Regions from separate parts of the Paenibacillus sp. Pae15 genome, predicted to be linked through region 2. Evidence: predicted binding sites of a transcription regulator. Region 2 holds the regulator's gene; the other holds the start of a gene.
The links. Region 2 encodes LexA, which represses DNA repair genes until DNA is damaged. Its sites were predicted from a motif close to CGAACATATGTTCG; they were not measured.

Region 1 (15,013 bases), on a different contig from region 2:
CCGCGTCGTCCTCCTCAGCCAGCAGCTCCAGAAACAGCCGGACCAGTTCCGGCTCGGGCTGTGCGCCTCCGGTCTGCCGCTCGTAAAAGCGCCGGAACAGCTCGTCCATCGGGAGCCGGGATGCGGAAACGGGCTCCATGGCTTCCGGTTGCAGCTCCGGATAGACCGGCCGGATATGAAGGAAACCGTCCCTCGCCTGCCGAAGCTTGTGGATTTGTTCGAGCGACATCGTCTCCTGAAGATGAATTTCCAGATCGATCCAGGCCGTCGGATCTTTTCCTTCATCCAACCACCGGTGAACCTCCGCAAGCCCTCCCTTGGCCTTCCACTCCACTAAAGGCCTTCCGCTGGAAAGGAAAATCTCTTCCACCTGCGGAACCGAACCCGGCTTGATATCCAGAATGGTTACCGATTTGGCTTGTCCCGCCTCCGAGAAGCTGTAAGCCAGCGGCGAGCCGCTGTACCGAATCATCGTCCCGGAGCGGATGTACTGCGGACGGTGGAGATGTCCGAGCGCCACGTACTGCGCGCCGGCCGTCAAAGCTTCCGTATCGACCGTGTAGGCGCCGCCTACTTGAATCGGCCGTTCGGATTCGGTTTCTTTGCCTCCCAGAACGTACAAATGGCTCATCAGCAGATTGACCGTGTCTTTCCGGTAATGCCTCGCCTGCTCCTGCACGATATGCTTCACGCGTGCCGAATAAGCCCATCGCAGCAGCCCTTCCTCCGCCTCATCGGACAGCAGCTCGCGAAGACGGGATTCGGACGGATAAGGCAGCGCGAAGACGATCGCCGTTTCTCCCGTTCGCTTGATCGCCGACTTGTATACTCGCGCCTCCGGCAGGCCGACCAACGTCACGCCCAGCTTTAGCGCCAGCGGAGCGGCTGCCGCCAGCCGGTCCGGATGATCATGGTTTCCGGCAATGACATAGACCGGCCGGCTTCCCTGATCGGAGAGTCGGGCCAATGCGTCGTAAAACAGCTGCTCAGCGGCGGCAGGCGGATTGACCGAATCATAAATATCCCCCGCCACCAGCACCAGATCAATCTGCTGATCTCTCACGATGGCCGCCAGCTCATCGATAAAAGCCTCCTGCTCCGGCAGCCGGCTTCTTCCCTCCAATGTCCTGCCGAAATGCCAATCCGCCGTATGCAATACCCGCATGCCCATCCTCCTTTATAGCTGTACCACATGAGCTCCATCAAATAAAAAGATGTATTTGCCGATGACCGGCCTTTTCCAGATTGTCTCCACCGCTCTTGCATACAAATCGAGCTGCATCCGGTAGCTCTCCGCCACCCGTTGAGGAGAAGCGCCCTTCAGGCGATCCGTCTTGTAATCGAGCAGGACCAGACCCTCCTCCTCATCAATCAAGCAGTCGATCACCCCTTGCAGCATGACCGTTTCCTGCGATAAGCCTCCCGGTTCAGCGCCATACACATCCGTCGCAGGCAGTCCGAAGCTGAAGGGCACCTCCCGGTGTACCCGCTTGGCTTGAAGCAGCCGCTGCCCCAACTCGCTTCGGAAGAAAGACACAATAACCGCGGGGTCCACCAGCGATTGCTGCTGTTCGGTCAGCAGCTCCCGCGACACCATCCAGGCCAGCGTTTCGCGCACGTCCGCCTCCGAAGGATGACGATCCAGCGGCATATGCTGCATGACGGAGTGAAACACCGAGCCCCGCTCCGCCGCATTCAGCTCTCTTTGCTCCATGAAACGAGGTCTGCGGACAATCATCCGGCGGAAGACCGTTTGTCCTTTGTCCCGGCCTTTCTTGTCAACGTTGTCCTGACCGTTTTCCGCAGCGTGCCAAGGCGCCGCCGCGGGTTCCTCCGATAGCAGCTCAAGCAGTTTATGATGCTCGGACAGCCGCTTGAGCTCCGTTACGGACGTTTTGGACAAGACCAGCGTAGCGTCTTTATAGGAATAATCCCACGACAACCGCCGCCACACTTCATGCTCCCACCGCTCCGTTTCGTCCACAGGCTCCATGCGGACCACCGACTGCCACCGCGAATCGGCGTGATCCGATCCGGCGGCCGCCTGCGCCATACCGGCAAACAGCTCCGGCATGATCAGATGCACCCGCCACTCGGAAGACTCGTCCTTTAGAAACAAGGGAACCGTATCTTCTACGCCTGCCCCTTCCCGGAGCAGCTTTCCGTCGGGATGGCGAATCATGGCGGGACCGATCCAATCCAGATAACATTTGGCTTTGGCCAGCGCGTCATCCGGAAGCGCCAACCGGTCATGCAGAACAAACCGGCTCCATGCCTTGAGCTGTTTTTCCAGCCCTTTGACCGAGGCTACCAGCACCAGCTTCTCCCTCGCACGGGTAAGGGCCACATACAGCACGCGCATTTCTTCGGCAAGCATTTCCATCTGGATTTTGCGTTTGATGGCAAGCCACGGCAGCGTGGGATAGCTGACGCGCGTCTTCGGATCGGTCAACTTCGGTCCGAATCCGAGCTCCTTGTGCAGCAGGAAGCTGTCCGTCAAATCCCGCCGGTTGAACGGCTTGGCCATACCGGCTGCGAATACGACCGGAAATTCCAGCCCCTTGCTTTTGTGAATGGTCATGATCCTTACGACATCCTCTTGCTCGCCCAAAGCCCTGGCGGTGCCCAAATCGCCTCCGCTGTTTTGCATTCGTTCAACGAAACGCAAAAAACGGAACAGGCCCCGAAAGGAGGTCGCCTCGTACTGGCGGGACCGATCGTAGAGCGCGCGCAGATTCGCTTGGCGCTGCTGCCCGCCGGGCAGCCCGCCTACGAAATCGAAATAGCCGGTTTTTCTGTAAATGTCCCAGATCAGGTCGGCAAGCGAGCCCTGCTGAGCCATCCTTCTCCAATCGTTCAACTGTTCAAGGAAGGATCTTGCTTTGCGTTGAGTCTCCGTTTTTGGAATATACGCGCCATCGCCATCGCCGGACGGTTCCGAACCATCCGGATCGGAAAGCTCTCCGGCTTCCTCCGTCTCCGTTTCATCCTTTCTCGCATAAGCTCTCACCGCATCGAAAAAAGCTCCGTGACGGCTGCATATCCGGATATGCGCCAGCTCCTCGCTGTCCATTCCCACAATAGGCGAACGGAGCACGGAGGCCAGAGGAATATCCTGATACGGATTATCGATAAGCTTGAGCAGAGACAATACCACTTGAATCTCCGTTGCCGTAAAATAGCCGGTATTCAGCTCCGCATAGGCCGGAATGCCCTGCTGCCGCAGTTCCTCGATCAGCACCGGCGCCCACTGCTGAGTGGCGCGCAGCAGAATGACGAAATCCCGGAAAGCGGCCGGCCGCAGCCCTTTGAGGGATTTATCGAACACCCGAAACGGCTCTCCGCCATCCATCCCCATCATGAGGCGAATCTGCTGCGCGATATACCGGGCTTCCAGCTGCGCCGTTTCCAGCTCCTGCCTATTTTCGGCCGGATCCTCCGAAGCGCCGTCCGCCTCCGGGTCTTGATCGGAATCCGTCACGCTTTCGTCTTCTGTTTTCTTGCCGGACACGCTCTCGTCATGGGCCGACCTGTCGATGAGAATCAGCTTGGACGCCAAGTCAAAGTTTCCATTCCCGGTTTCCGGATACCCTGCGCCGTATACGAGCTCCGCCTTTTGATCATAAGCGATTTCACCTACGTTCTCGTTCATCAGCTGGCGGAATATGTAGTTTGTACCGTCCACCACTTGGCGGCGGCTGCGGAAGTTGCGCGCCAAATCAATCCGTCTTCCCGGATCCGCTCCGTCCGGGGTAAAGCTTTTATATTTTTCCTGAAACAGGCTCGGCTCCGCCAAACGAAACCGGTATATGCTTTGTTTCACGTCCCCGACCATAAACCGGTTGCCGGGAGATTCCCGCGAAATCAGCTCGACGATCGCCTCCTGCACGCGGTTCGTATCCTGATATTCGTCAAGCAGCACTTCGACGAACTGTTCCCGGTATTCCAAAGCGGCTTGAGAAGGCACCGGCGCTCCGGGCGCGGATCGGTCCGAGCTCAGGATGCGCAGACAATAATGCTCGAGATCGGCGAAATCGACAAGACCTTTGTCCAGCTTGACCTTCCGATACCGCTCCCCAAACTCGATCACCAAATCCGCCAGAGTCCTCATGAGCGGGGCCATCATTCTCAGTTCCTCCTCGTACTGCTCCGGAGTTCGTACGAACAGTTCCTCCTTCAGGTCTCCCAGCCTTTCCTTGGCTTCATTGCGCAGCGCTTTGACCTGCTCCTGCAGCTCTTTATCGTACTGCTCGCCTTTACACGCCTTCAGCTTTCCGAAGCCCGCCCCCTGAAACGCCTGATAAAGTCTGTGCCAGGACGGATCGGCCGCCGCCTCAAGCAAAGATTGAATTACCGTTAAATCTTCATTCAAATTGGCCAAATACGGTTCGGGACCGAAGGGGGCCTCGGCCGTACGGACAGCCTCCCTCAGCAGGGCGTCAATCCCCTGAAGCTCCAGGCGGATATAAGCCTGCAAGCTCGACTGCCAAGGATTCTCTCCTGCCATCGAACACCGTTCAAATCTTCCTACGCTTTCCTCAAGCCAATGCTCCGGCCAGGGATGGCTGCGGGCATCATCGTATATTCGCTGCACCAGCTGAAACAGCGCGTCGTCGCTTTTATCCGAACTGAACGCATCCGCCAGCCGCCAGAAAGGATCGTCTTCGGCGGAGTCTCCATACCGTTCTTCCAACAGCTCCTCCAGCACATCCTGACGCAGCAGCGCGCTTTCCGTTTCGTTGGCGATACGAAACCCGGGGTCTAATCCGATAACCTGATAATGCTTTTGAATGACTTCCATGCAAAAGGAATGCAGCGTCGTGATGGAAGCCCTTGGAATGAGCGCCAGCTGGCGCCGAAGGTGATCGGATTCCGGATTGGCCGCGAGCGCTTTTTCCAACGCCTCGCTGATACGGTGACGCATCTCCTCGGCAGCCGCTTTGGTAAAGGTGGCCACAAGCAGCCGGTCTACATCCGTCGGATTTCTCTCATCGGAAATGCGCCGGATAATCCGCTCCACCAGGACGGCCGTTTTGCCTGAACCGGCGGCAGCCGCTACCAGGATGGATTGACCGCGAACGGAAATGGCATTCCACTGCTCATCCGTCCATGTGCTGCCCGCAGGCTTCGGGATCGTTACAGTCATTTGGTCTCGCCTCCCTCGTTATCTTTGCTGCCGGAGGGCGGAATGAACCCGTCTTCTACAGCGGGCTGATCCGTTTCGTCTTCTGCCGAAGCGGCGACTTCCAACGAAGCAAGGGCTGCGGTTCGGGATGCGGATGGCCGGAAGCGCGACTTTGATTCCGTTTGTTTTTCCATCAGCTCCCATACGAGATCCTTGCCGATCGGAGGCAGTACCCTGTAATCGTTGCCTTCCAGCTGCGTGTCGAACTGGCATACCGGCCGGAAGGAGCAATGACTGCAAGCGGTGGACTGCCCCATCCGATACGGCTCGATATCAATGCGCCCGTCCGTCATCGAAGTGCCGATGTCGCGAATCGTCCGTCTTACATACCGCCTGACCGTATTCCACTGCTCCTCCGATGCCACAGAGGATGATTTATAGAAGCTGCCATCCGTTTTGAGCGCCGCCGGCAGCAGCTCGGAATGGCCGCTTGCCCCAATCAGACTGCTGTCCATCAGCTTGATCACTTCAGGATCGGCCCGAAGCAGTCCTTTCATTTTGAAGCGTTTTTTCAGCTCTTTATCGATCTGTTCCGCAGTCAGTCCATTTTTGGCATTCAACAGCGGATTGTGTACATGAAAATAGAGGACGCCTGCAGGCTCCGCTTCTGTGCCCAGCCATATCGGAGCATGCGTCAAAATGACATCCAGATAAGTCAACATTTGCAGGGACAGCCCGTAATATACTTCGGCCATGTTCAGCATTTTGGCACTTGATTTATAGTCAATCACCCTCAGCAGCGTTCCCCGTTCCGTATCCGCCCGGTCAATCCGGTCAATCCGGCCGCGCAGCTCCATAAGAACTCCGTTGTCCAGCTCGTAGAGCAGCGGAGGAATCGCCTGTCCGCTTCCAAAACCGATTTCGAGCCCGATCGGGCGAAATTGTCCGCGTTTGGCATGCTCGCCCAGCATCAAAGCGGCCCGGCCGATCACCTGCTTCAGCTTGCGGGCAATATACAAATACCTTTTGGAGCTGAGCAGGATTTCGCCCTGCAGCTTGGGCGCCAGCGCATCGACAACGAGCGCGGCCCGCTCTTCGCTCTCCCGGGCCGTCAGCGCCCCCCAATCGATGCCCTCCTTCTCCACCTGCTCGGCAAACTTGCTCAAAGCCGCATGAAATAGTTGGCCTACGTCAGGGGCTTCCAGGCGGAAGATCCGGCGTTCCTTCAACCGCAGCCCATGGGATGCGAATTGCGAAAACGGACAAGCGACGAATCGTTCCATCCGCGACACGCTGGTTTCAATATGCTCTCCGTACAGCCGCTTGCTGGTCGAATCGCTTAACGCCACAGCCTTGTTCGTATAGAGCAGCGATTGAACCATTCGGGAAAGCCTGCCGCCGAATTCAGGCTGCCGGGCAAACCAATTGTACACGGACCACCATACCCCGCTCATCGGAGCTCCCTGCATCCATTGCTTTAATTGTACAACCAGCAAGGACAGCGCCTTATCGGGATGCGCTATGTATTCCAACTGCTCGGTGGACGCCGCATCCGGAGCCGGATCATTCAACAGCAGCCGTTCCCTGACTTGCGGAAACAACCGCTTGATTTGCCGGATCACGTCGGAAGGAAGCAGCGATTTTCCTTCTTCATCGGCCAAAGCATAACTGAGCCATAATCCGTCGGACGGCGTGCAGAATGCACAATAGATCAGGAACGATTCATCCAGCAGCCGTCTGCGGCTGCCTTCGGCAGTCTGAAGACCGGCTGCGCCGAGCCGTTCCCGCTCCACTTCCGTCAGCACGCCGCTTTCGGTTATTTTGGCCGGCATAACGCCTTCGTTCACACCGAGTACAAACATGTGCTTCACCCGGCCGGAGCGGGTTCTGTCCATCGATCCGATCAATACCTGATCAAGCGTCGGGGGAACAAGCCCGAGCTTGATGCTTTCCAATCCCGTTTGGATCAATTCGGCAAACAACTCCAGAGATACGGACTGCTCCCCCATCAGCTCGATCAACTGATCGAACATATCCATAACCCGCTCCCATACCTGCGCATGCTCCCGCGCTTTCTCCGGCTCGCCCAAATGAAGCGAGCTCTGGCTCCATGCTTCCAGGCGATCCGGCACCCGGAGTCCGATGAGGAGCTCGTATACCGCTTGAACGCGGTCTTGTACCGCGGTTTTCTCCCGCAGCTTCTTTTGCAGTTCGCCAAGCGGCCCTGCTACCGCCCGACGGCAAGCATTGATTTTCGTTAAAAAAGCCTCGTCCGCGTCACCGGCCTCCGCATCATCCTGCTCCAGGCTCGTTCTATAGGAATAAGTCCAATCCTTCGGATCCGTCCATTTGGAGCCTTGAATACCAAAGGCCAGCACATAGTTTTCCAACTGGTCCATGGCAAGACGGTCGATCCGTATGCGGTCTCCCTGCAGTTCCTTATCTTCCGCAAAGGGCAGGAGCAGTCCGGTTTTGACGCATCGAAACACGGCATCGTATTTCCAATGGGTGAGTACCGTCTCCAGCGCCGAGCGAATCAGTTCCACCAGCGGATGATGCAGCACCGAACGCTTCTGATCGAAGAAATGCGGGATACCGTAATCGCGGAACGTTCCGGCCAGTAAATCACCATAGGCTTCAACACTGCGGACGGAAACGGATATATCGCGCCAACGCAAGCCTTCGTCCCGCACAAGCTTTACAATATCCCGGGCCACCCCCTCTACCTCCGCCCTGCGGCTGACCGCTGCGGAGATACGGACGGACGAACCCGTTCCTTTGCGGACCTCCGCGGGTTCGGGAAACGGCCTCTTGACTCCGTCCCCCCAATGCGCTTCGAGATAAGCAAGCATCGGATTATGCCGAAAGCGGGCGGGAGGGGAATCAGGCAGCACAATATGATCCGTTACATGGATAGCCTGCTGCCGCAGCCGCTCCTGCAGCTCCAGCATCGTGCGTGCCGTCGGGTGGAACAAATCAAGCTCATGCAGACCTTCCCCATTCACATATGGCCGGGGAAGGCACAACGTAAGCGTCACATTCCCCGCATGCCGGGCAAGCTGCTCCAGCACCGCGAATTCCTGCGGCGTAAACCCGTGAAATCCGTCCACCCAGCATTCGGCGCCATGAACGTAATCCGATTCGCCAAGCTGCCTGGCAAGCAGAGTCAAATAATCTTCTCCGTCCAGGTAAAGCTTCGACAGTTCAGTCTGGAATTCGGCATAAATCAACTGCAGATCGTGCAGCTTGTCCTCCAATGAACCGCTTGGGCCGCTCTGGGATCCGAAACGCTCCGAATAAAATCCGCTAAGCCCTTCGGATGTGATACAGTATCGTTTAAATTCGCTGAACAGCTGATTAAAACGGTCCAAGAAACCCATTTGATCCGCAGACGCTTGAAATCGGCGCAGACGCTCTTTATTCCTATGTATAATCCGGTGAAGCAACAGCTTCTTCCCGGTTTCATCGATCGGAAGACGGGCCGTCCCCCCAACCTCCTGCATAACCCGCCAGGCCAGACGGCGAAAGCTGAGAACCTGCGCCCGCAGCGTTCCCCCCAGTTCAGGCGCGGATACAAGCGCATACTCCGCCTGAAACGTCGCCTGCTCCGGCACAAGCCAAATCAGCGGACGCCCCTCCGGCTTCTCCATGAGCTTTTGTTTGATTTCGTTCAGACAAAACGTCGTTTTTCCGCTCCCGGCACGGCCAAGCACAAAACGAAACGCCATGATCGCTTCCTCCGTTGCGTAGGATTTACCTCAACTCTATTATTCTACCAAAATCCTCATGTGTTGGGAAAAGGGAGGTTTTGGTCATTATAACATATTTTCAAAAACAGGAACAAACGTTCTTGATGTGAGCATTTTTTGAACCTGCGGTCATCCAATCCTCCTGGTTTATTTTCGATTGGCAATGAAATCCTGCGTAAAACCCCGAAATCGTAAGAGCATGGTCTATGATTTACGTTTTCATTGGTTTTCATTGGCAATGATTGCCGCTTTCATGAAAAGATATCGACTTTGTCAAAAGGCATCGGCCGGAGCGATAATAAAGCTACGGCAAAGCCAAAAACTACCGTTTGTAAGACCGGCATAACACAGCATACCACGATGAAAAAGCCCGCAAATAAAAAGAGGAGGTCATTTTCAATGATTACATTTTTAAATTCGTTTATCGATTATTTCTTGGAAGTAAGAGAAGAGTCTTATCAATTGTTGGCAAAATACGGATATAACGACATCGAATAAGAGCATGTTCCGTCCTTCGTTCGATGCAGTATAAAGAGGTGTAAAATGATGGATTCCGGTTGTGCAGGTTGAAGCCCTGTTCGTTCCCCCTATGGAATGAACAGGGTTTTTTGTGTTAAAATGAGCCCCCTTACGCCAAAAAGACGGTATCCGTATCGGATATCGCCCTTCTGTTATCCATTTGCATCTGCTGAACGTCAATCCGTCATCCAAACCGTTTTATCCGCTGCCGGTTTCCGTTTGCCTTCCGGATGCGGCATATCCGGAATCCCCATATACAGCAGCCCGACCATTTCTTCCTTCTCGGTCAGCTGAAAAGCCTGCTTCATCCGCGGGTGGTACATCGGTTCGCCGGAGCGCCAAATCGCTCCAAGGCCCAATGCATGCGCCGTCAACAGCATATTTTGCACAGCGGCGTGCGCTGCGGCAAACTCTTCGATCCGGATCACTCCCTTTCGATCCGACGGCGAAACCGCCACAGCGATCACAACCGGTGCGCGAAACGCTTTGGCCGCCTGCTTCGCCCGCATCGCTTCAAGCTCCTCCCCCGTAAGCTGTGGAGCTGCTTCTGAAGCAATATCGGCATAAGCATCCGCCAGCGCTTGCCGACCTTTGCCCGTCATGACGAAGAAACGCCACGGTTCGGTACCGTGATGGCTTGGCGCCCAGTTTCCCGCCTCCAGCACCTCTTCTATGTGTTCGCGGGTGATCGGCTCCTGCTTCACCCGTCCGATACTGCGCCGTCCCCGAATCGCTTCATTCAAACGCATGTTCCCCAATTTAACGACACCTCTCCTCTTAAACGGTATCTCAGCGCTGCAAAGCTTTTTCGGTTATCGCCTGCCGCGCACTTCAAATATAGCAAATTTTAAATAATTTCCTTCTTCCACTCCCAAAATTCGGGGATGATCCTTTCCGGCGCTGCGGAATTCGATCAAGCGGAGCGTTTTGCCTGCATCCACTGCCGCAGCGTGAACCGTCTCCAGAAACAGCTCCGGCCTCATATGGTAAGAACAGCTAGCCGTCACCAAATAACCGCCCTCATTGACCAATTTCATTCCGTGCAGATTGATGTCCTTGTAGCCTCTGACCGCTCCTTCCACAGCGCTTCGCGATTTGGCGAAAGCCGGGGGATCCAAAATGACGACGTCCCACGTTCTTCCTTTATTCGCCAAAGGGACGGAGGTATCCACCTTCCGCCGGTCCGCCTGAGCCCGTTCCCGGCGGAGATCCAGACCGCGGGATTGCTCGCGCAAATAATCGAACGCATCGGCCACCACAAACTCTACCCGGTCTTCGAACCCGTTCAGTTCGACATTTCGCTTGGCCGTCTCCACCGCATGCTCTGATATATCCAGGCAGGTCACCTTCTTCGCCCCGTACGCGCATGCATGCAGCGTGAAGCTGCCCGTATGCGAGAAACACTCCAGCACCGTAGCGCCGTCCCAGTAAGGAAAGGTCACCTCGGCTCCGCTTTTGTTCACGGGAACCCGCTTCACCGTTCCGTCATCGAGCACCTTCTCCCTCAGCTCAATACCGCTTCGTTTGCCCCAGTTTTTCATCAGCGGAGCCAGGGCCGCCCGGTTTTCCCGCTGATCGAAGAAATATCCCGTCTTCTGGCCTTGCTCGATATCGACCTCCAGCAGCAACCCATTCTCCCGTATGGTCACATATCGCGGGCATTCGCCATAAAGGAGCCCTTTGCGCTGCGTGAGACCTTCCAGCTCCCGCACCGGCACATCGCTGCGCTCATAGATGCCTGCCGGACGCATCACTTCGATTAAAGCGTCGAGTAAGGCCTCTTTGGCCTCTTCCATCCCCAGCGTAAGGATCTGGACAACCAGCACGTCCTCGAATTTATCAACGATCAATCCCGGCAGCAGGTCGGCTTCTCCATAGACCAGGCGAAAGCTTCTAGCATCCGGAAGAAACCGCTCGCGATGGTCCTTACACTGCTGCAGGCGGCGAATAAAGAAATCCCGGTTCATTTCCTCCAACGGTTCATAAGAAACAACCCGGACCGCAATCTGCGACGCCGGATTGTAGTAGCCGGCCGCGAGGAACTGGCCGGTATGCGTATGTATCCGAGCAAGTCGGCCCGGGACGATTTCTCCTTCTACCCGTTCGATTTCCGAGCGGAATACCCAAGGATGCCCCTCCTCGAGCCGCTGTTTCCTTTTTTTCTGCAAATAAATCATTGCCATAGCCTTAAGCCTCCAAAGGATTAATACAACGACGAGCCCGCAAGCCCCGACATCAATGCGACTCCTGAGCTTGTCCCAAGCCGGGTCGCTCCGGCTTCAATCATCTTGACCGCCGTCTCCAGGTCACGGATGCCCCCGGATGCTTTTACACCGATGGAAGAAGAGACACTGCGGCGCAGAAGTGCCACATCCTCCACCGTAGCTCCCCCTTTACCGAATCCCGTTGACGTTTTGACATAATGGGCTCCCGCTTCTTCGGACAGACGACAGGCAGCCGTTTTTTGCCCATCGGTCAGGACGCCCGTCTCGAGAATGACTTTAACGATCGCTTGTCCCTTTACAGCCTGCACGACGGCACGTATATCGTCGCGGACGGCGTCGTAATCGCCCTGAATCAGCTTCCCGATTTGCAGTACCATATCGATTTCATCGGCTCCCTGATCCACGGCTGCAGCCGCTTCAAACGCTTTTACCGAGCTGTCGCCGGCACCTAAAGGAAACCCGCATACTACGCTGATTTTTACGCCCGAATCCTGCAGTAGCTCCCGGCATAACGGAACCCAGGCGCCATTCACACATACACTGTAAAATCCGTACTGCCTGGCCTCTTCGCAGAGCTTTTGAATCGCCTCACGGTCCGCATCGGCCCTCAGCAGCGTATGATCAATGTATGAAGGCAGTTCCTTTACCTGAAATCCGTTCATTCAGCTCACCTCGTATCCAAGCGCTTCCAGCGCTTTTTTGAGAACCGAATCGTTATTTCCGTATCCCGATTGGATCTGCTGCTGCCAAGCCTCAAGCGGATCGAGCCACTCCACTCCGAGAATTTCCTCTACTTGAGCCTTCAGCGTTCCGCCCGTCGCCTCTACCAAATAATAATGTACCTCCTTGTCCACAACGCCTACGCCGGACAATGTAAATTGATAAGTGATCTTCTCCAGCGGCTGCACAATCTTCCCGACGATCCCCGTTTCCTCCGCAATCTCGCGCAGCGCGGTTTGTTCGATCGTCTCTCCGGGCTCCATTTTCCCTTTAGGCAGCGTAATTTTACCATAGCGGTCTTGAATCATTTGCACCTGCAGGCGATCCCCGACCTTGCGGTACACGACGCCTCCAGCCGAAATTTCCTTCATTGGACCTCATCCTTTCTGAATATAAAGAAATCGAAAGGATTTCATCGGAACATGCTGCCCAACGAAATCCTCTCCTTTCCCAATCTATACGATAGCTTTTGCCGCTTGACCAGGAATGGCATCGACACTGCTTGTGCCGGCCGTTTTCCTTGGGGACGGATTCACAGACACGATCTCCGGCACGCGGACGATTTCGCCGCGGCACTCATTCACCCCGGCCTCGGTCACCTTCACATGGCATATCTGACCGATCCAATCCTCGCTGCCTTCAAACACAAGCTGAAGATAATTGTCCGAATAGCCCATGATCAGACCGCTGCCCGGCTGTCCTTTGTAGTCGCGCTCGGGAATAACCTCCAGCACTTGACCCACAAACTGTTTGGCGTAATCAAGCTGCATCCGCTCCGACAAATCGATGAGCTCATGTACCCGGGCGTTTTTAATTTCCTCGTCCACTTGATCCTCCATACGGGCGGCCGGCGTACCGGTCCGTTTGGAGTACGGAAATACGTGCATCTCCGAGAACTTCATCTGCTCCATGAACCGGTATCCATTGCGGAACATCTCTTCCGTTTCTCCCGGAAAGCCTACAATCACGTCCGTCGTAATCGCTACACCCGGCATGATGCGGTGAATGTGCTCGATTTTTTGTGCGAACTGCTCCGTCGTATATTTTCTGCGCATCCGCGCCAGCACGTCATTATCTCCGGCCTGCAGCGGAATGTGCAGGTGACGGCACATTTTGTCCGATTTTTGCAGGACCTCCAGCACTTCATCGGTAATTTGGCTCGCCTCGATGGAGCTGATGCGGATCCGCTTCAAACCCTCCACCTTATCCAAATCCCATAGCAGCTTGGCCAAGCTGTAGTCCTCCATATCCTCTCCGTAGCCGCCGGTATGAATGCCCGTCAGCACGATTTCCTGGTACCCGGCATCCACCAGCATGCGGGCCTGCTTCAGCACGCTTTGAGGATCGCGGCTGCGCATCAGACCGCGCGACCACGGAATAATACAGAAGGTGCAAAAGTTGTTGCAGCCCTCTTGAATTTTAAGAAAAGCGCGTGTGCGGTCGGCAAAATCCGGCACGTCGAGTTCCTCGAAGGTGCGGGTTTTCATAATGTTGCGCACGGCGTTAATCGGTTTGCGTTCTTGCTCCAATTGTTTTATATAAGGCATAATTTTGTCGCGGTCCTGCGTCCCGATCACCAGATCGACTCCCGGAATCGCCATGATTTCGGCGGGCGACGTTTGGGCGTAGCAGCCCGTTACCGCTATAATCGCCTCCGGATTTCTGCGGATCGCGCGCCGGATCATTTGCCGGCTTTTTTTATCCCCTGTATTTGTCACTGTACAACTGTTAATGACATATACGTCCGCCGTCGATTCAAAATCGACCTGTTCGTATCCTTCCTGCTTAAACAGCTGCCAGATCGCTTCCGTATCATAAAAGTTGACTTTACAGCCCAGCGTGTGAAAAGCGACTGTCGCCATGTTACTGTTCTCCTCCCATCTCTCCGGATTCGTATAAAATACACGTGAGCCCGACCATGGCGGCCGTCTCCGTTCTAAGTATGCGTTTGCCCAGACTGACGACGCGGCAGCCAGCCGCTTCCGCCTCTGCCGCTTCCCGTTCAGTAAACCCGCCTTCCGGCCCGATCATGAGCAGCAGCCTTTGTCGGCGGCCTTCATTCTTGCGAGACAAGATCGCCTTGCGGATCTGTCCCCGAAGCTCCTGAACGCTCTGCTTCTCATAGCAAATCCAAGCCGCATCGGCTTCTTGAGCCAGACGCAGCAGTTCCTTCCAGGATACAACCGGGTCCACTTGCGGCACGCGATTGCGATGAGCCTGCTCCGCCGCTTCTTTGGCGATCTTCTGCCACCGCTCCAGCCGCTTTCCTTCTTTTTTGCCGTCCAATTGAACTACGGTACGCTCAGACACGAAAGGGATAAAACGCGACGCCCCGATTTCCGTTCCCTTTTGAATAACCAGTTCCATCTTGTCGCCTTTAGGCAGGCTTTGCGCCACCCAAACATCCACGGCAGGCTCATTGTCCATCGGCAGCCATTCGATCACGTCGGCAACAACCTGCCGAGGATCTACCGTTTGCAATCTGACCAAGGCCTCCCGGCTTATGCCGTCGCTCACTATACATGTATCGCCCGGCTTCGCCCGCATCACCCGGGTTAAGTGGTGTGCGTCGTCTCCGGCTATCGTTGCGGTTTCGTCTGTAAACTGCTCCGGCTGAATGAAATATCTTTGCATGGTAAACCGTCTCTTCCGTGAAAATAAGTCTGACCGCTTAT
Region 2 (15,013 bases):
TAAAAAGTGTTCCTCTTTCCAGATGTTAATCTTGTATTAACGTTACGTTGTATTTTTCAGCATACTCCTGAAGCTTGATTCTGGCGGAATCGATCGGAAACATATGATAGATCTTGGTGAAAACCCACCGTTTTCCTTTTGCCTTAAAGTTAATGACTATCGCGTCTTTGCTTATGGTAATATCCTTGATTTGGTCCGCGTCATAAAAACGGTCCCCACCAAATCGGCGGGAAGATAAGGTTTTTTTATCGATTTTCAAAAAAGGGCGCCGAATCCAATAAATCAGTAACGCCAGAAATATATAGCTTGCTCCTGTAATCCAATACAGCTGTTCTTGCCCGGGTTGATTCCGAAACACGATAAAGCAAAAAACACCGGTAGCCACGAGCAGCATCGGCAAAAACCAGCTCCGGCCTTTGAATATGACCGAACCGTCGGCATTTACTCCCGATATCTCACCTTTTCCGCTCTTCCTCCGCTGCATATTAGAAATTTTCGTATTTTTACGAACCATACGTTCCCACTTACGTGACATGATGAGTGCCCCTTATATCGTCATTTACACCTTGCGCGAAAATTTATCAATAAATCGGGTTGGATATTCGTATTCCAGAGCGCTTACATCATCCAGACGCTGCCACAAGGAGTCGTCCAGCTTCCAATCCACCGCTCCCATGTTTTCCTCGAATTGTTCCAATGTCCGCGCGCCAAAAATAGGAGAAGTGATGCCCGGTTTATGAATCAACCAGTTCAATGCCACCTGAGCCGGGGTCTTGTCCGTCTCATGGGCAACCGAAATCAATTCATCCAGAATGCGGAAGTTTTTCTCCGTATTGCGAATTTCCCAACGGCTTTCTCCCGTTTTAGACGCCAAACGCCCTTCCGTCGGTTCCTGTCCACGAACATATCTTCCTGTCAAGAAGCCGCCGCCAAGAGGAGCCCAAGGGATCACACCAACGTTTTCCTCCAAACAAAGAGGCAAAACCTCACGATCCATTGTACGGCATACTAAACTGTACTGCGGTTGAATGGAGATAAAACGGGCATAACGATTAAAGTCACTGATGCTTAATGATTTCATCAGCTGATAGGCCAAAAAGTTGGAGCAGCCGATATACCGTACTTTGCCTGAAGTAACCAGATCATCCAAAGTTCTCAATGTTTCTTCTATGGGCGTAATTTGATCCCATACATGCATTTGATATAAATCGATATAATCAGTGCCTAATCGACGAAGACTGGCTTCCACACCGTCGAGAATATGTTTTCGGGATAAACCGACGTGATTGACATTATTACCTGTAGGAAAGCGTACCTTGGTCGCCAAGATCACATCGGAACGACGCTCCCGAATCGCTTTTCCCACGATCTCTTCGGAAACACCGGAGACATACACATCCGCCGTATCAATAAAGTTTCCTCCGCGATCCAAAAAACGATGAACCATTTCAATCGAGTCTTGTTCGTTTGTCGTATTTCCGAATGTCATTGTTCCTAAACAAAGCTCGGAAACGGCAATTCCGCTTTTGCCCAAAACACGATAATTCATCCCTTAACCCCCCTTCTTACTTCTTCTCTTCCTGATCAACAAACTTGATGTTATCCAGTTGACCACGCAAGGAGGTTTTAAAAGAATCGATATACTTCCTTCTTAATCCATTGCGTTCATCCAGTTCGGCATCGGTTAGCCCTTCCGATTTCGCTTTGCGGGCCAATTCGTTAATTCGCCGCACCAATGCATCATGATTCGATTCACTCATGCCGATCCTCCCGGTAATGTCATTTCAAATTATACTTTGACATTACCGAATCTGATTGTCAAGAGAAGCAATACGGCACATGCGCAGCGATTAGGGAAGCAACAATTTTTGTCCTACTTGCAAATGGGAATTCTTAAGATGGTTGATCCCTTTGATCTGATGTATATATTCCCTTATATCCTGTCCTTGGTCCGCATATTGAGAGGCAATGCTCCAAAGCGTGTCCCCCGATTCAACCTCCACGTAAGAATATATCTGAGGCTGCGAGGATGCCGCATGAACATCTTGGTCAAAAAAGAAGCTGAACATCGTAGAGATAAAGAACACTGCACAAAAAAGCAAGGCACCCAAAACGGCAGCGTGAACATATGTTCCCTTATTATTATCATTATGCTTGGTTAGCATTACCTGGCGGGAATGATAGTTATGTATAAGCCGAGAATTTTGAATCATCATGATCGACCTCCAAACATTTGTTCTGTTTTTAATCTATCAGGAACATTTGTTTGTGTCAACCATTTATTCGAACTTATGTTTGTACGAACTCCGGTTCTATGTTATACTTCTAAGTAATGATTACCAAAAATGGAGTGATGATCTTGAGCAAAATTTCCAATCGGCAGCAGGCGATTCTAGACTTTATCAAGAATGAGGTCAGAGAAAAAGGCTATCCCCCTTCAGTAAGAGAGATCGGAGAGGCTGTGGGACTGGCATCCAGTTCCACAGTTCACGGGCACTTGGAACGTTTGGAAAAGAAAGGAATGATTCGCAGAGACCCGACGAAGCCGAGAGCTATTGAAATATTGGACGGAAGCTCGGCGGACGGCGCATTCTCCGTATCGGTTGCCAGAGTGCCTTTGATCGGGCGCGTTACCGCCGGCGTACCTATTACCGCGACGGAGAACATCGAGGATTACTTCCCGCTGCCCAGCCATTATGTAAAAAATGATAACGTCTTTATGCTAAGCGTAATCGGAGAAAGTATGATCGAGGCCGGTATTCATAACGGGGATTATGTTATCGTACGCCAGCAGCAAACCGCCAATAACGGAGATATTGTCGTTGCCATGACCGAAGACGATGAAGCGACAGTGAAAACCTTTTATAAGGAAAAGGATCATATTCGACTGCAGCCTGAGAACCCGACGATGGAGCCGCTGAGACTCAAGAACGTCACGATCTTGGGCAAAGTCATTGGTGTATTCAGAAATATTCAATAATTTTTTCCCTTTCACCGCCGATTCCGCCGGTTGAAAGGGATTTTTTATATCAACGCATTTATGGCGAGTCTTTGGAAAGCGAGGAAGGATTTTACCGCTGAAATCCACTTTTTATGAGCCCAGTGCACCGCAGGAAATCTTGTTGAGCGTTTGCAAGCATATGATCTGCGTAAAATAAGCCTGTTCCGGCGTTATGCGGATAAGCGGCTTGTTTAGGCTTGTTTATATATGATGCTCAATTAGAAAAACCAAAAATCTACGTCGTCACCATAGCTCCACCGTTGACATGAACAACCTCACCGGTCACATAGCTGGAATCATCTGATGCCAGAAACACGTAAGCCGGAGCCAGCTCGAACGGCTGCCCTGCACGCTTCATCGGAGTATCCAGGCCGAAGCGCGATACTTCATACGCCGAATAGCTGGAGACGATCAGCGGAGTCCAGATTGGCCCCGGAGCGACGGCATTGACCCGAATTCCCCGTTTCACCAAGGATAGAGCCAGCGAACGCGTGAACGAGACGACGGCTCCTTTTGTGGAAGAATAATCGATCAGCTCGGGTGCACCTCTATATGCGGTGATCGAGGCCGTATTCACAATCGCGCTTCCCGGCTTCAGATAGGGAAGCGCGGCTTTCGTCATATAGAACATCGGGTAAATGTTCGTGCTGTACGTATTGTGCAGCTGTTCGGCGGAAATGTCGGACACGCTTTCCTGCGGAAACTGAACGGCCTGATTCAAAATCAAGATATCGATTTTTCCAAAGGTGCGGAGCGTTTGATATACCGCTTCCCGGCACACCGTTTCCATCCTCAGGTCGCCGGGTATGAGCAAGCATGCTCTGCCGAGCTGCTCGATGCGCTGTTTTGTTTCGTATGCGTCCCGATGCTCATATAAATACGGGATGGCTATATCGGCTCCTTCCTTGGCAAAGGCGACGGCGACCGCCCGACCGATGCCGCTGTCACCGCCGGTAACGATTGCAACCTTGCCGCGCAGCTTGCCGCTGCCGACGTAGTGCGGGTTTTCAAAAATCGGACGGGGCGTCATTTTGTACTCCAGTCCGGGCTGCACCGGCTGATGTTGAGGCGGGAATGCAACCGGCTCCTCGGTACATTTCGTTTCTTTTCCATAATAGGGATAAACGGGTATCATATTGACCTCCTGAACTTCTTATTCAGATGGCCTATTGTATTCCAGCAGGATCGTAACTGTGCAGCCTGGCTGGAACTTGCGTCCACTCCGCTAAGGGAAAAAGCGATGGCCGCGCCTATGGAGCCTCATTCTACTTACAGAGGTCAGCCAAAAAAACGAATAATGCCCACAAAAAGAAAAATCCCTTAACGCTTAAAGCGCCAAGGGATTCCCCGATTAATAAAGCGTCAAATATTGATCCCGCTCCCATTGATGAACCTGAGTGCGGTAAATGTCCCACTCGATCTCTTTCAGCTCTATGAAGTGTGCAAGTGCGTGATCGCCGAGCGCGTCGCAAATGACATCGTCGCGGAGCAGCTCGTCCAACGCCTGCTTCAAATCAAGCGGAAGACTTGGAATGCCTTGCTCTTCCCGCTCTTCTTCACTCATCACATAAATGTTGCGGTCCGTTGGAGGCGGCAGTTGCATTTTGTTCCGGATGCCATCGAGACCGGCCTTCAGCATGACCGCCAGAGCCAGGTAAGGATTCGCCGCCGGATCCGGATTCCGCACTTCCACGCGTGTGCTGACGCCACGGGATGCAGGAATACGAATCATCGGGCTGCGGTTGCTTGCAGACCAAGCCACATAACAAGGCGCCTCATAACCTGGTACAAGCCGCTTGTAGGAGTTGACCGTCGGATTGGTTATTGCGGCAAAAGCGCGGGCATGCCGCAGTATGCCGGCCATGTATTGTCTGGCTGTCTCGCTTAAGCCCAGCTTATCGCTCTCATCATAGAACACATTCTCTTTGCCGTTGAACAATGATTGATGGCAATGCATTCCGGAACCGTTCACTCCGACCAAAGGTTTCGGCATAAACGTGGCGTGCAGACCGTGCTGTCTGGCAATGGTTTTGACGACCAGCTTGAAGGTCTGAATTTGATCCGCGGCTTTAATCGCGTCCGCATATTTAAAATCGATCTCATGCTGACCCGGAGCCACTTCGTGGTGAGATGCTTCAATTTCGAATCCCATTTCTTCCAGCGTAAGTACAATTTCACGACGGCAGTTCTCGCCAAGGTCGGTTGGTGCCAAGTCAAAGTAGCCGCCCTGGTCGTTTAATTCTGTCGTCGGATTGCCCTTCTCGTCGGTTTTGAACAAGAAAAACTCAGGCTCAGGCCCGACGTTCATTGCGGTGAAGCCCATTTCTTCGGCTTCTCTCAATACGGATTTCAGAATACCGCGCGGGTCGCCCGGGAACGGACGGCCATCCGGCAAATACACGTCGCATATTAAGCGGGCAACACGGTCTTCCGTTACCCAAGGGAACACGACCCAAGTATTCAGATCGGGGTATAAGTACATATCCGATTCTTCAATGCGCACATAACCTTCAATCGAGGAACCGTCGAACATCATTTTGTTATCGAGGGCTTTCTCCAGTTGACTTACAGGAATTTCCACATTTTTGATGGTTCCAAGCAAATCTGTGAACTGAAGTCGAATGAACCTTACGTTTTGTTCCTTGGCGATGCGCAGAATATCTTCTTTGGTGAAATTCTTATCTGTCACTGTGAAATCTCCTCCTTAAACTAAGTGGCAAAATTAACGGAGCATGCCCGGTACGCTTGAAAACGGTACCGGACATGCTCCGGTCAAAGCCTACTTTCTGAAAAAACGGGATAATTCTCCCTGGATCAAGGACACTTGATTAGGACGCCGGCCTCCACCCAAGAGCTGTTGTTTCAGTATCCGGTGAAGCTGCGTGTCGCTCAGCTCTCTACGCTTGACTTCCGTCTGCTCATTGAGTATGGTAGCATCCTCGGAATCCTTATCAACCGGCAGCAGCACCTGCTTGATCCCGGCGATGTTAACGCCTTTCTCGATCAAATCCTTGATCTCGAGGAGACGTTCTACATCATTAAACGAATACAACCTTTGGTTTCCTCCGGTCCGGGCCGGGATGACGAGCTCATGCTGCTCGTAGTACCGGATTTGTCTGGCGGTCAAATCGGTCAGCTTCATTACGATGCCGATCGGAAAGAGCGCCATATTTCTGCGGATTTCATCAGTCATGACCATCACTCCTAAGCTACTCTGGAACCTTACCTCTATTGTAACCTTACCGGAAAACATATGTCAAGCTGTGTTAGGTTTATGCCATATGTTATTTTTGATTACAGCGGCTAACTTCCTATAGCAATAAGTCCTGCTCCTGAGCAGCAGCCGTCAGAGCTTGTCCGCGGCTTTGGCAAGTGAAATAGCTGGCCGAGCTGCGGGAATTAAGCGAGCAGTCCCCGGTCGATCATGTTTTGAATGGCCGTCAGCACACCCATCTTGCAATGGGAGTAGGTTAATCCTCCCTGCATATAAGCGATATAGGGCTCCCTGATCGGAGCGTCGGCAGACAGCTCCAGGCTTCCGCCCTGGATAAAGGTACCTGCAGCCATAATGACGGGATGCTCGTAGCCGGGCATGTCCCATGGTTCCGGCACGACGTGAGCGTCAACCGCGGCGGCTTGCTGAATCCCTTGTACAAAAGCGATTAAATGCTCGGCGCCCGTGAATTGAATCGCTTGGATAAGATCGGTGCGAGGGTCGCTCCAATGCGGGCTTGTCGTAAATCCGAGCTGCTCGAACACCGCGGCGGCGAACACCGAGCCTTTCACGGCTTGTCCAACCAGATGAGGAGCCAGAAACAAGCCTTGATAGATGGATCTTGTCGTACCGAGCATAGCCCCGACTTCCCCCCCGATCCCCGGAGCGGTTAATCGATACGAAGCCAGCTCTACATACTTGGCTTTGCCCGCGATATATCCCCCGGTCTCCGCCAAGGCTCCTCCCGGATTTTTAATCAGCGAGCCCGCCATCAGATCGGCACCGACCTCGGTCGGCTCGACCAGCTCTGTGAACTCACCGTAGCAGTTATCGACAAAGACGATGATATCGGGACGGATTTCCTTGACAAAACGAACCATCTCGGCAATCCGGGAAACGGTGAAAGACGGCCGCCAGGCATAGCCGCGCGACCGCTGGATTCCGACCACCTTGGTGCTCGGGCCGATCCGGCGGGCAATTTCGGCATAATCGGGCGATCCGTCCTCGAGCAATCCCACCTCGCCATACGAAATTCCCCAATCCTGCAAAGATCCGTTTCCGTCACCCGGCTTCCCAATGACCTTATGCAGCGTATCATAAGGTCTTCCGGTGATCATGAGCAGCTCGTCACCCGGCCGGAGCACGCCGAACAATGCCGTGCCGATCGTATGGGTTCCCGATACGAAATGGGGACGGACCAGGGCCGCTTCCGCCCCGAACACATCGGCATATACGAGATCCAGCACTTCACGGCCGCGGTCGTTATACCCATAGCCCGTAGAAGCGGCAAAATGATAATCGCTCACTTTGTGCTTTTGAAAAGCGCGAATGACCTTCCATTGATTCCGGTCGACCACACGGTCAATATCTTTCAGCTTCTCCTCGATTTTTTGCTCAGCTTGCTCCATCAAACGGAGCACTCGATCCGTAAACATACCCTAGACGTCTCTCCCTTGTTCTCCCTCAGCAGGCCGGACTGCATCGTAGGCAGCCAGCATATAACCGATTTTATCGAATGCCTTGTGATTTACTCTTACCTTAAACAGCATATCGCTGCCGTCAACCTCATTCTCAAGCACCTCGCCAATGCGGTAGACCAGCGAGATCATATCCCCTTTGTCCGCCGGAATCCGGAAGGAACGGCTGCCGCCCGTCATACGGACTTCAATCCGCTCTTTGAGCCGAAGTAAATCTTCCTCCCGAAAAGCGGATATTTTCAGGAATTCCCCTTCCGTCGTCAGCATATCGGCCTGCTCCGGCGGGCAAAGATCGATTTTGTTGAATACCGTTATCCGATCTTTCCCGTGGGCGCCCAGTTCTTCAAGCACTTGGTCGACCACCTGCATCTGGGCTGCCATCATCTTGGAAGAGCTGTCCACAATATGCAAAATCAAATCGGCTTCGCAGACTTCTTCCAATGTGGCCCGAAAAGCAGCTACCAAATCATGCGGCAGGTTCTGAATGAAGCCTACCGTATCCGTAACCACGATCTCCAATCCGTTTGGCAGCTTCAGCGAACGCGACGTCGGATCAAGCGTGGCAAACAGCTGGTTCTCGACATATACATCCGCATGGGTCAGCTGCCTCAATAATGTCGATTTACCCGCGTTCGTATAGCCTACCAGCGCGGCTTGATACACACCGGACTTCTTGCGTCTTTCCCGGTGCAGACTCCGATGCCGGACAACCTCCTGCAGCTGCCGCTTCAGCTCGCTGATCCGGTTGCGGATATGACGGCGGTCTGTCTCGAGCTTCGTTTCCCCGGGACCGCGCGTTCCGATACCTCCACCGAGCCGGGACAGATTTTTGCCCTGACCGTACAGCCGCGGCAGCAGATAGGTCAGCTGGGCCAGCTCCACCTGAATAATCCCCTCCCGCGTTTTTGCGCGCTGCGCGAAAATATCCAATATGAGCTGTGTCCGGTCGATGATTTTGACATCCAGAAATTGCTCCAGATTCCGCACCTGAGCTCCCGAGAGCTCCTGATCGAAAATGGCGGTATTCGCCCCGGTTTCCTCGATCATGGCTTTGAGCTCCTCGGCCTTGCCCCTGCCGATAAACCATTTGGAATCGGCATATTCCTTATTTTGCGTAAGCGAGCCGAGCACTTGTACCTTTGCCGTCTCCGCCAGACTGGCGAGCTCGGAAAGCGAAAATTCCGGATCATAGGCTTCCCGCATTTTTTGCTCAGCGGTAACGAGACTGACCAGGATGGCCTTTTCCTGTGCGTTCGGCATCACTTCGTAAGATGTTTTTTTCATATATGTTTATACTTCTCCTTTTTATAATCTCCACTGCTTCGCACTGAAGCAAGAAACAGGAATAAGGAACGTTCACGTTCATTGTAAACGTCCCTTCGCCGAATTACAATTCAATGATGAATTTATAATGATTCTTTCCGGACTGAAAGCGTTACAAACCCTCTTGATGACTCCTAACCGTATTGTTATAAGCCGATTTGTTTTTTTCTAAACGGATTCGTCAGCTGATCTTCATAGAGATTAAAATCCTGCGGGAGCAAATTCATTAAATCCTGTTTGTTCGGCTTCTGGGCTTTGCTTAACAACCGAACCGCCTGATACCGTATGGCTTTCTCAATCAAATTTCTGACATATCTCGCGTTGCTGAAATGCAGCTCTGTCAGCTTTTGAATATAAAGATGCTCTTTTATTTTTTTTATCGTCTCGGGCATTAACACATATTCGCGTTCGGAAGCCATTTTCTCCGATATCTTGATCAGCTGATCCACTTGATAATCAGGAAAATCAACTTGAATGGGAAATCGTGACGGCAGCCCGGGGTTCGTTTGCAGGAAATGATCGATCTCATCAGGGTACCCGGCCAGGATCAGGATAAAGTCGTTCTTGTGATCCTCCATGGCCTTGACGAGGCAGTCAATGCTTTCCTTGCCAAAATCCTTCTCTCCGCCCCGCGCCAGGCTGTAGGCCTCATCAATAAACAGAATCCCGCCCAGCGCCTTTTTGACCATTTCACGGGTTTTTAGCGCCGTATGGCCTATGTACTCTCCAACAAGGTCTGCACGCTCCACCTCGATCAGATGCCCTTTGGACAAGACGCCCATCGATTTAAACAGCTTGGCAACGATTCGGGCCACTGTCGTTTTGCCTGTCCCCGGGTTTCCTTTGAAAATCATGTGGTACACATGAGACCCCGCATGCAGGCCGGCTTCCGTTCGAAATTGCTTGATTTGAAGCACCGCATATATTTGGAAAATCAGTTCCTTAACATCTTCAAGACCAATCATGCCGTCAAGCTCTTTAAAAATGTCCGAAAATGTTTCGAGATGCGCAGGTATGGTTTTCCCGTTAATTTCGATCATCTGCGCTGCAGGCGGTTCCTGGTTGTTGAAGACAACATTAATTTGACGGTCCCTTTTGGTTATTTTACGCGTGTCCTCCTCCATCGCTCTCACCTCTTCACTCATTTTATGCATCAAGCCGCTGTGATCATGTTTTAAACTTTTGGCGCTTGTACTAAGGCTTCCTATTTTTGAATAGGGGATGAGACAATAATCGACACATCCTTCTGTTTACTCACGTGACTTTTGTATAATAAAATTGAACTGACGAACTTATGGGCGGGGACGATCACGATGGACCGAAAAGAGCTGGAGATTGAAGACATTGTTGAACAGCGGGGTATCAGTTTGGGAATGTTCAAGGAATGGAATAAGGAAAGCATCAATAACGAACCAGAAAGCTTATTTATAAACGCGAGCTGATAATCAATGAGGCGGCCCCTAGGGACCGCCCTTTTTTTCGTAAGGCATCAACCTCACTTTGAGATGATGATGGAGAACAGTTTATAATATACCAAGTTTGGCTGCAGCCTTTTGTCATATTCGGATCTGATTCAGTTTACGGTCCAGCACATAAATGTTTCCGTTCAGATCAGAGTAAAGCCTGCCGTTCAGGTCGCTCTATTTCTCGACTTTGCCGTCCGTTTCAATGCGGTATATACCGTGAGCCCCATTTTCTTGATCCCGAGAAAACCGGTTATACGTTCCGATCACCAAGCTCCCATCCTTTTCAGCACTGACCACCTGAATATCGTGAGTATTCAATTGATCATTGATGACGTGACAGTACCCTTGGCTTTGGTCAAAGTCAATTCGCCCGCAAGATCCGCGTTTCTTACAGTGACCTCTTCCGGTGCGGTACGGATCACCCAAGAGGCCCCATCCTGATTTTTTTAGCGCTTCACCGGATCGTATCCACCGGCTCATCGATACGCCATCCTTTGCCTTCGACATAGCGCAATTTAATTGTTTTTTCTTCAAATTCATCAAAGAGCGGTACTTGGAAACGGAAGGATCTCGTTCCTTTGCCGTCTTGGATTAATGTCGCCTTGGCATCTGCCCAGCCCGTCATACTTCCGCCGTCAGCCTCAGGTTGGGCCAATTTCCCTTCAATTTCCACAATAGAGCCGTTCTCCGTCTGCTTTTTCCAATAAGCCTCCGCCTGTTCAGGCGTATAGATCTCTTCGATATAGGAGATGAATTTGTCCTTCGTATCTAAATCGCTGCCCATCCAACGGTAAGGATGTTCTTTCCCCGGAACGGAAAAGGACTCGCTGATGTGTTGTCCGTCGCCGCCCAGCAGAACAGCTGCAATACTTAGAATAAACCCGGTGGCCATGAAAGCAGCGAAGACATCCAGCTTCTTCTTGTGTTTAAGCAGATGAACCAGGGTATCGATCAGTGGAATTAATGTAGCGATGGACAGAGCCGCTACTTCCGACATATGATTCTCCAGGACTTTGAAGACCCATACCGGCAACCCGACATTGATGAATAAAGAAATGAATATCCCTCGTATCACCCTTTTCCGATCCATCTATTACAACCCTCTCTCATTCGTATACAAGCCGTGAAAACCAAAAGGAATGTGATGAGGAACCTCAGCCCGTCCTACCTCCTCCAAGTTGCGGGCATTACATACTAACAAATAGGACCTTCCTTTCAAGCCGTCCAAAACTACGGAAGCAAGAGGCCGTCATCCTCCGCTGTTGCTCCGGGAGAAGGAACAAATCCCGGTTCACCCGGATAACTGCCTTCTTTATGCCAAATCCAGGATTCACCTGTATGCGTATCGATTTTGATCAATTGGTTGCTTACGTTTTCCGGACGAAGCTGACTTGTGCTGATTCCATAGGCATAACGATATTCCCGTCCGTTAAAGCGTTGATAAGGAATAGCCGGAAGCTCTATCGTTTCGGGAGACAATATCTCAATCCGCGCATTAGATGTACCAGGAAGCAGAGTGAATCGTTTGAACTTGGGATGGGACTGCGCCGATTTCTCTCCCATCATTTGATCAATAAACAAATTGTTCACTGCAGCGGCGTTTTCCGACATACAAACATCCACAATAATATCGGAACCCTTCTCATATGCATTAATCTCGTGGTAACCAAAACCCGCATCGCCTTCCACCATTTCTTGCTCCAATGTTGTTAGGCCCATGTGAAATGTTTGCATAACTTCCTCCTATTGCTCGCTTTTTTTAAGCGTACCAACCATGAAACGGAACATATCCTGCAGCTTCGCAGCCTGACGATCCGGATTTTTGTCCAGCAGCTGGTTTATGCGTAATCCATAGGACAAGGTGACAAACATGGAAGCAAAGGATTTGGCATCTACATCAGCCGGTATGGCGCCGTGCTCTTGCCCAACCTTGATCCATGCTCAGACAACAACAAAGAATTTTGATGTACTTCTTCCAAAATCGCTACCGTTTTCATATTATGTCTTTGGCTTAATAAATAAATAAAAATGAGATTACTTACTTCTCTCTCAGCAAACGAGGATACAAGAGCTTGAACAGGCTTCCGGACATCCTTGTCCTTTGATTGATTAACCTTCATGGAAGCTATGATTTAATTCCTCCATATAGCCTAATAGAATTTTCCCGAACAGCTCATCCTTGCTTTTCACATAATGGTATATTGCTCCTTTAGACAAGCCGGTTCTTTCCATAATGTCCTGCAGAGTCGTTTGTTGACATCCCTTTTCTTTAATCAGCTGCTCGGTCGTCGATAAAATAAATTGAAATGTATTTTGATCCATTTGATCCTCCTCTAATTCCAAAAAAACCGACCGTAGGTCTGTATTTTTATGATACATACCGTCAGTCGGTTTGTTTTCACTTTTTTGAAGAGCCCTCTTCATCGGATTTGCATTACGCCAGGCTAACGATTAGTTCACGCAGGGGAAGTTCTTCCATGGAACTCAAACGCTGATCATACTCCCCGAACTGAAGTTTGGCGGTAACGCTGTTCGGTACAATCACGCACCACATGCCAGCACGCTTGGCCGCAAGCGCTCCGTTAGGCGAATCCTCGAACGCTACGGCCGCCTCAGGACGTACGCCAAGCCCCTCCAACGTCTTCCTGTACAGCTCAGGGTCCGGTTTGACCTTGGTCACATCATCGGACGTACGAATGCAATCAAACCACGGAAGGAGACCGAAACGCTCCAAATAACCGGTAACCCATGCTCGCGATGAGCTTGAGGCCAGGCCGACGCGCAGACCCAGTTCTTTCGCTTCCTGCAAATAGGCGCGAACGCCCGGACGTACGTCCGCATGCCGCATTTTCTCCTCATAGGTCATCTTGTGCCTTTGACGTGCTGCCTCCCTATCCCATGCCCGGCCTATTCGCGCTTCTAAATCATCATAAGGATTAAAGGCTTCCGGTCCGGTTCCGATGCATTGCCCCCAAATGTCAAGAGTCAGTTCACAGCCGTGCTGCCGGTACATCTCTTGAAACGATTCAAACTCCGGCGTCTCCGTATCCACAATCAGCCCGTCGAAATCAAACACCACCGCTTGGATCACGTTCGTCATCTCCCTTCATTCCTTGTAAACTATCGTACTATGTCCGGAGTTCCTTGGATAGCATATTTTTACTTCTAACAAAAAAGCGCCTGCCTTCCGGGGCAAGCGCAGCACGCAGCCATCAGGACTCCGCCGCCAGCGTCAGCTTCTTCTTATACACCCATTTGGATAACGAAATGCTGAATTCATAAAGCAGCAGCAGCGGGATAATTACCAGAATATCGGATATGAAATCCGGCGGCGTGACCGTAATGGAAACGACAACCAAAACAAAATAGGCAACTTTTCTCGCTTTCGCCAGCTTAACAGGATTAATCAGCCCGATTTTCGTCAAAAACATCACAATCGCCGGCATTTCAAACAGCAGCCCAAACGGTAAAGTAAGGTTCAGCATAAAACGGAAATATTTGTCCGCCGTATACATCATCAGTACTTGATCCTGGGCCATTTCCTTCATAAAGGAGAGCACCATCGGAAATAAAACAAAATAACCGAAAGAGATCCCTGCAGCAAACAGAACGGCAAGAGCGGGAATGAAAGCGAGCGCCGCCCTTCTCTCATCGGGCTTTAACGCCGGTTTGACAAAGCCCCATGTCTGGATGCCTGCAACAGGTATGGTCACCGCAATCGCAAACACGCCGGAGATCATCAGATACACCCACAGCAAATCGGTCGGACCCAGTACGGTAAGCCTGCCTTCCATGTCGCGAACCAGCCAGGCATATATTGGTTTGGCATATAAAAAGGCGGCGGCAAGCGCAACCAGGAAGGAGCACAAAGTCACGATCAAACGCCTTCTCATTTCTTCCAAATGAGTGATTACTTGCAATTCCTGATCTTGTTGTGCCATGAGATTTCCTCCGTAATCAAAAGATCGCTTCCGGTATGAAACAAGCGGAGGGGGTTCCGCTTGTCCACCGGAAGCGCGCATATTGGCTTGCATTAAGACTGTGTTTTCTCGACAGCAATCAAGTGAGGCTTGGTTTCAGCCGGCGAAGTGTTGGCAACGGCAGCGGAGGCGTGTTTCTCCTGCGTCTTGTCGTTATCGGTCTTCTCTTCGTCTCCACCGATCAATCCCTTCGTGGCGCTTTTGAATTCACTCAAGGTACGGCCAAAAGCTCTTCCGAGCTCGGGAAGCTTGGACGGTCCGAAAATGATTAAGGCAATGATTAAGATTAAGATCAATCCGGGAATCCCGATATTACCAAACGGCATGTAAAGTCAGCTCCTTATTAAAATTGAAAACCGGTAATCGCGATCACTGCCGGACGAGGCATCGTATCTCCCGGACGGCGCGGCCAAGTGCTGGTCGGTTTGCTTGGATCTGTCGTGTTTTCACCCGGATGCTGCACGGCGAGGAACAAGGTGCTTTCATCGGGTGTAAACCAGGGGCCTGTCATCTCGGCTTCGACCGGAGCGGAAGCAAACTGCATCGCAACT

Region 1: the regulator LexA is predicted to act here: its motif matches at 8,963-8,976, upstream of addB (helicase-exonuclease AddAB subunit AddB).

The regions. Positions count from the first base shown of each region.
Region 1 is NZ_JALJRM010000003.1:916-15,928, forward strand. Features, by position in the region: gene NR121_RS03070 (exonuclease SbcCD subunit D) at 1-1,165, opposite strand, end outside; gene addA (helicase-exonuclease AddAB subunit AddA) at 1,178-5,146, opposite strand; gene addB (helicase-exonuclease AddAB subunit AddB) at 5,143-8,853, opposite strand; gene NR121_RS03085 (nitroreductase family protein) at 9,570-10,142, opposite strand; gene NR121_RS03090 (class I SAM-dependent rRNA methyltransferase) at 10,206-11,576, opposite strand; gene deoC (deoxyribose-phosphate aldolase) at 11,597-12,280, opposite strand; gene NR121_RS03100 (NUDIX hydrolase) at 12,281-12,709, opposite strand; gene mtaB (tRNA (N(6)-L-threonylcarbamoyladenosine(37)-C(2))-methylthiotransferase MtaB) at 12,794-14,200, opposite strand; gene NR121_RS03110 (16S rRNA (uracil(1498)-N(3))-methyltransferase) at 14,202-14,972, opposite strand.
Region 2 is NZ_JALJRM010000036.1:1,867-16,879, forward strand. Features, by position in the region: gene NR121_RS22190 (HAD family hydrolase) at 1-1, opposite strand, end outside; gene NR121_RS22195 (hypothetical protein) at 26-535, opposite strand; gene NR121_RS22200 (aldo/keto reductase) at 560-1,549, opposite strand; gene NR121_RS22205 (DUF896 domain-containing protein) at 1,566-1,760, opposite strand; gene yneA (cell division suppressor protein YneA) at 1,851-2,216, opposite strand; gene lexA (transcriptional repressor LexA) at 2,360-2,980, shown strand; gene NR121_RS22220 (SDR family oxidoreductase) at 3,237-4,136, opposite strand; gene glnA (type I glutamate--ammonia ligase) at 4,353-5,690, opposite strand; gene NR121_RS22230 (MerR family transcriptional regulator) at 5,781-6,194, opposite strand; gene NR121_RS22235 (methionine gamma-lyase family protein) at 6,401-7,651, opposite strand; gene hflX (GTPase HflX) at 7,655-8,977, opposite strand; gene NR121_RS22245 (AAA family ATPase) at 9,163-10,140, opposite strand; gene NR121_RS22250 (hypothetical protein) at 10,330-10,458, shown strand; gene NR121_RS22255 (hypothetical protein) at 10,657-10,962, opposite strand; gene NR121_RS22260 (DL-endopeptidase inhibitor IseA family protein) at 10,937-11,572, opposite strand; partial or broken gene NR121_RS22265 (carotenoid oxygenase family protein) at 11,576-12,216, opposite strand; gene NR121_RS22270 (TetR/AcrR family transcriptional regulator) at 12,592-12,804, opposite strand; gene NR121_RS22275 (HAD family hydrolase) at 12,917-13,573, opposite strand; gene tatC (twin-arginine translocase subunit TatC) at 13,695-14,423, opposite strand; gene tatA (twin-arginine translocase TatA/TatE family subunit) at 14,516-14,788, opposite strand; gene NR121_RS22290 (PhoX family protein) at 14,806-15,013, opposite strand, start outside.